DNA from 2 places in the Dyadobacter sp. NIV53 genome. Region 2 is predicted to be linked to the other one. Evidence: riboswitches for the same ligand, from Rfam matches in the RefSeq annotation. Region 2 holds a riboswitch; the other holds the start of a gene.
What was found. A riboswitch is a leader RNA that binds a small molecule or an ion and turns the genes downstream of it on or off. The one in region 2 is predicted to bind thiamine pyrophosphate.
Positions count from the first base shown of each region.

Region 1 (3,219 bases), 740 kb from region 2:
ATCTACTTTGGCTGTCAGTGTTTCCGGTTTTACTGAAAGCTCCCACAATACACCTAAACTCATGAGGTCTGTTTGCAGCAACTGAAGAACTTCGTGCAACAATTCGCTGATGTTTACATTGGAAAAAACCGGTTTGGGTAATGTTGTAAAATCCCGGTAGGCGTTCACAAACTGCATCATTCCTTTACTCCTTTTTTCCAGTGTTTGCAGTGCTTCTTTCAAGTCATTTACTGCTTCCTGATCCGTGGTTGATTTCTCAATATCCTCATTTACAATTAGCCGCATTGTTCCGACCAAAGACACGATCGGTGTCATGGAATTCATGATTTCATGCCTTAAAACACGGGTAAGGTTCTGCCACGATTCTACTTCCTGCTGCTGAAGTTCCGTTTGGATATTTTGTAAAACAACAATCCTGACCCACATTCCCCGCATCTGGATAGCCGCACCCTGAAGTGCCAGCGGCTGGTCGGAAGGTGTACGGTACAGTTCGCGGACACCTGAATCCAGATTAGAAAGTAATTCGTATAACCTTGGATGTTTATCTTTTAATTCACTAAGCTGATGCAAGCGGTAAATACCCAGCATACGAAGAGCCGCATTGTTGATCAGGTTAACCTGGCCGGTGCTGTCGAATGTGATCAGGCCTGTTCCGATATGCTGCACAATGGTATTCAGATATTGCAGATTGGCTTCTTTTTCAGCCCTGGCCTGTCTGAAAGCATGCAGCACTTCATTGAATTGCTGGTTCAGCTCCTGAAAGGTTTTGCCCATTTTGTTGTCATGGCGGAAATTGATCGTAAAATCTGAATAACGTACAGATTCGAGAAAATAAGTGAGTTTCCGGTTGACGTTGGTCACATAATTATACAGTAATGATCCCTGTACAGTAATGAAAATACCGCCTAAAATATAAATCAGGTTTACATTAATTTGCATGGAAGCCAGCCATATTATCAAAAAAACACTCAGAATAATAATCGTTATCCTGATGGCAATCACAATACTAAAATGGCGTAATCCAATCATTGATGAATAAGGGAAGTATTTACAATAACTATATAGCCGTTACCAATCCGACTGTTTGTGAACTCTAAACTTTAAGCTCTGTACTAATTTGCTTCCCGCTCATTTCTTCCAGAATATATTTTTCAAGGGAAGTGATTTTATAATGTGCCAGATCAAATTTCAGATCATCGTATACTTCCATTGTAGGTACACAGATAGTAGTCATCCCGGCTGCATGTGCCGAACGTAATCCGGTAAAAGAGTCTTCGAAAGCAACACATTCTTCCGGTGTTACACCGAGTTTGGCTGCTGCGGATAAGTATACAGCCGGATGAGGTTTGGTAAATTCTTCCAGTTCCCCGGAATGCCAGGCATCAAAATACTCAATGATATCAAGCCGTTTAAGCACACCTTCGATCAGCTCCATGTGTGAGGCGGAAGCTACTGCAAGTTTAAGCCCCTGTTTTTTTAATTTTTTAACAAGCTCAATTGCACCCGGCATTGCAACGGCATTGGCAAGAATATTCTTATGAGCCTGTTTCAGAATGTCCCGTTCCAGTTCTTCAGACGTAGGTGTATGCCAGGGTTGTATTTTATAACAGTATTCAAGAAACAATTTGATAGATAATCCGGTAGTCTGAAGCTTAAGTGCGTGTGTCAGCTTGAAATTAACTTTCTGCATGACCTGTTGGGCAGCTTCTACCCAAATAGGTTCTGAGTCAATCAGTAACCCGTCCATGTCAAATATGGCAGCTTTAATCATTATATAGGTTTGCTTTTTTATTTCTGTCCAAAACTACTACATTCGCAATTAAGAATGGCTTTAGGGGTGTCCAAAATACGGACTGAGATTTATACCCTTTGAACCTGACACAGTTTATACTGTCGTAGGAAAAAGCGTTTAGTAGACAGATTTGCTGTCTTTTCTCTCTTTTGGTTTCCAAATGATAATTTGGCGCACCACTTCCTTAAATGTCCATTCATTTGTTTTTGTACAAAAATGAAATGAATATGAAATTTAACCCTGAACAAAATCTGGCCACATTACGCCAAAAGTCACCATTGGTTCATAATATTACCAATTTTGTAGTTATGAATTTTACTGCCAATGCGTTGCTTGCCATTGGTGCGTCGCCTGTCATGGCCCATGCGGTAGAAGAAGTAGCGGATATGGTTTCTATTGCCGGAGCACTAGTTGTCAACATCGGTACGCTGTCGCCGGTTTGGGTTGAAGGTATGAAACTGGCAATGAAAAAAGCATCAGAATTAGGGAAACCCATTATTTTAGATCCCGTCGGAGCTGGTGCTACGCCTTACCGTAATCAGGTTTTAAGCGAACTTCTGGATATTACTCCGCCAACTATAATCAGGGGAAATGCTTCTGAAATACTGGCATTGGCAGGAATCCGGATTCAAACAAAAGGTGTGGATAGCACTGCCAATTCAACCGATAGCCTGGAAGCTGCCAAAGCGTTAAGTAATCGTTATGGCTGTGTAGTCAGTGTCAGCGGAGCGATAGATGTGATTGTTGACGGTGAGAAAATAGCCTATGCAGAGAATGGAGTAGCATTAATGACAAGGGTAACCGGGATGGGCTGCTCAGCTTCTGCCATTGCCGGAGCATTTGCATCTATAGAATCGGATGCTTTTAAAGCTGCCATTTCTGCTGCGGTTACCATGGGTATTTGCGGGGAAATAGCTTTTCAAAAAGCCCAATTACCCGGATCTTTTCAGATTGCTTTTCTGGATACATTGTCGGAAATCACACCTGAAAAGCTTTCTGAATTGGCCAAGATCAGTTACACTTCTTAATTCCAAAACAAAATAATGGATCAGATACAATTATATCTTGTAACGGATGAAGCGGCCTGTATCGGAAGGGATTTTTTCTGGGTGGTTGAGGAAGCAGTAAAAGGAGGTGTAACCATGGTTCAGTTGCGTGAAAAATCGTTGGGGACACGCGCTTTCATTGACCGTGCCAAACGTCTGAAAGATTTACTACAGCCATACAATGTTCCCTTAATTATTAATGACCGTGTGGATATTGCACTGGCCGTAGATGCGGATGGAGTACATGTCGGGCAAAGTGATATGTATTATGACACATTAAATAATCTGTTGCCCAAAGGAAAGATTATTGGCATTTCAGCAGAAAAACAGGATGACGTTTTTGAGGCAGAATCCTGGGATATTTCCTATTTGGCAGTAAGC
Region 1 covers NZ_CP081299.1:2,613,890-2,617,108, reverse strand. Annotated here, with positions in the region: gene KZC02_RS10470 (PAS domain-containing protein) at 1-1,029, opposite strand, end outside; gene hxpB (hexitol phosphatase HxpB) at 1,094-1,771, opposite strand; TPP riboswitch at 1,824-1,919, shown strand; gene thiM (hydroxyethylthiazole kinase) at 2,020-2,820, shown strand; gene thiE (thiamine phosphate synthase) at 2,836-3,219, shown strand, end outside.
Region 1: another riboswitch for thiamine pyrophosphate. It lies ahead of thiM (hydroxyethylthiazole kinase); the one in region 2 lies ahead of KZC02_RS13590 (TonB-dependent receptor).

Region 2 (3,219 bases):
ATATTTCATCTGTTCCAAAATCCACTTGTCAGTTTCTGATTCTGTGGCCGGCTCTACTGTTTTATCATGACAGGCAGATAGAAATCCAAAAAGCACAAAAAACAGCAATACATGCTTTACATTCATTTTACTTACATTTTATAATCTAAAAATACGCCACTAATGATATCGCAAGCCAGATTCATTTGTTCCTCATTGATTACCAACGGCGGAGCAAATCTTATTTTATTTCCGTGTGTAGGTTTACAAAGCAATCCTTTATCCATCATCTGATAACAAAGTTTCATTGCAGTCGGGCTGTCTTCGGTATCATTAATTACAATTGCATTTAAAAGCCCTTTACCTCTAACGGTTTCAATCAGAGAACATTGCTTTTGAAGAGCCAACATTTTGTTACGGAACAATTGCCCCATCAACTCTGCATTTTCAGCCAGGTTCTCGTCCTCAACTACTTTCAAAGCAGCAATAGTAACTGCACAGGCAAGCGGATTTCCACCATAAGTAGAGCCGTGTTCACCAGGCGCAATTGTCAGCATAATTTCGTCATTGGCCAGTGCCGCCGACACAGGAATGGTTCCTCCTGATAAAGCTTTTCCTAAAACCAGAATATCCGGTTTTACCCCTTCCCAATCACAAGCCAGCCTTTTCCCTGTTCGTCCAATGCCAGTCTGCACTTCATCCGCGATAAACAATACATTGTATTTTGTACACAAACCGCGAACGCCTTTGAGATAACCATCTTGTGGAACTACCACACCTGCTTCTCCCTGAATAGGTTCTACCATAAAACCTGCGATATCCGGATCATTTTTGAAAGCATCTTCCAAAGCGTTCAGATCATCGTAAGGAACCAGGATCACACCGGGTAAAAAAGGGCCGTAATCATCCGTGCTCGATGGATCAGTAGACGACGAAATTGCAGCCAGTGTCCTGCCCCAGAAATTACCTGAAGCATATACGGTTTTAGCTTTATTGGGAGCGATTCCTTTTACTTTGTAAGCCCATTTACGTGTAAGTTTTAAGGCAGTTTCGCCACCTTCTACGCCCGAATTCATCATCAGGACTTTATCATAACCAAAGTATTCACAAAGAAATTTTTCACATTCACCCAGTTGGTCGTTATAAAAAGCACGGGAAGTGAGAGTGAGTTTTTGCGCCTGTTCTATCATGGCAGCAACTATATCAGGGTGGCAATGCCCCTGACTTACAGCACTGTACGCCGATAAAAAATCCAGATACTGCTTTCCTTCCACATCCCACACATGCACACCCAATCCTTTGGCAAGTACAACAGGCATGGGTTTATAATTATGCGCTCCGTATTTGTATTCAAGTTCTATAGCATATTGAGAAGTATCCAAAGTAGCTGTGTCTTGTGTGATTGTGTTTGTATAGCTGGCCATTAATATTATGGTAAATAGTTTTAATTTAATGATGTAAAATTAGGCAAACCCTTCTTATTTTAACAGGTTTAACTTAGCTTGTTTGCTTACTTATTGCTATGAAGTTACAATATATTTCGGACAGTAAAGGCATTACAACCGACGTATAGATTCCTGTTACATAATGAAATACATTGAAAAAGAAGTAGCTGCAATTGAACCGGGTGAAAAATAATTGTTATGTGCTGTATGCACTACCTGTTTGTAGCAACACATAATTCAAATTGAAAGTCATGCCGCATGGGGGCTACACCACAATACTGATTTGTGTATTTTACTGCAATCGGGGTAGTCGCTGCGTGGCAAAAAATAAGCTGACAAAATATATTTTGCTACAAACGAGGTAACCACAATGTGGTATCCATCCATTTTACAATTAATAAAAAAAGCAAAACAATAAATCCCCATTTTTATTGAATCCCCGGATTATCTGAATTAACTTTGCACAAAATCTCATAGGGGTGCCCAACCGAACGGGCTGAGATCATACCCATACTACCTGATCCGGATAATGCTGGCGTAGGAAGAGAAAGCTAAAAGTAAGAAACTTGAAAATTCACTTTAACTGATTTCAAATTATTACAATTCGAAGCGTTTCACATTTTATTTTTAGAACCAAAGGATAGGTGGCCCCTGCCTGTTCGTAACAACTTATCATCGCTATGCGAAAAGTTACGACCTATCTGTCGACGCTTGTTTTAAGCGTATTATTTATTTTCCCATCCTGGGCCCAACGATCAGTTTCCGGCCGGATAACTGATGGAGACGATGGCAAACCTCTGCCCGGCGCTTCTGTAAAAGCCGGAGAAATTCGTGGCGCCAGTACGGATAAAAATGGAAATTTCACTTTAAAGAACATTTCTGAAAACATCCCAACACTCGAAATATCTTACATCGGCTATGAAACAGTTAAAATGGATATTTCTGACTCTGGTATTCCGCTGGAAATCAAACTCAGTAAAAGCACCTATCAGGCTGATGAAGTGATTATTAATGCAACCCGTGTAAGTAATAAATCGGGAATGGCTTTTACTAACGTAAGTGCTGAAACGCTCAATAAACAGAATCTTGGCCAGGATTTGCCGGTTTTATTGAATTTCACACCATCGTTGGTAAGTACAAGTGATGCAGGAGGAGGGGTTGGCTATACCGGTATCCGGATCCGCGGCTCCGATGCTTCCCGTATCAATGTAACTGTAAATGGAATTCCCTATAATGATGCTGAAAGTCAGGGTGTTTTCTGGGTAAATATGCCCGATTTTGCTTCTTCAGTTAATAGTATCCAGATTCAGCGTGGCGTTGGAACCTCTACCAACGGCGCGGGAGCATTTGGTGCTAGTGTTAATATCAACACCAATGCATTTCATAAAGAAGCCTATGCGGAACTGAATAATTCGCTTGGATCCTTCAATACGTTCAAAAATACCATTAAAATCGGTACCGGATTATTGAAGAACAAGTTTTCGGTTGATGGGCGTTTGTCCAGGGTTTCGTCGGATGGTTTTGTAGACCGCGCCTCTTCCAATTTGCATTCCTATTATCTTTCCGGGGCATATTTTGGTAAAAAAAGTTTTGTGAGAGCCAATGTATTTTCAGGAAATGAAAGGACATACCAGTCCTGGAATGGTGTGCCGGAAGCTAAACTTAGAGGTAACCAGAAAGGAGTTTTAGAATATATCAAAACAAATGAACTTGATGAAAAAGATGCGGATAATCTGATCAGCTCCGGCGACCGCACCTTTAATTCCTATACCTATAAAAACGAAGTCGATAATTA
Region 2 covers NZ_CP081299.1:3,357,230-3,360,448, forward strand. Annotated here, with positions in the region: gene KZC02_RS13580 (S41 family peptidase) at 1-126, opposite strand, end outside; gene rocD (ornithine--oxo-acid transaminase) at 132-1,403, opposite strand; TPP riboswitch at 1,890-1,985, shown strand; gene KZC02_RS13590 (TonB-dependent receptor) at 2,105-3,219, shown strand, end outside.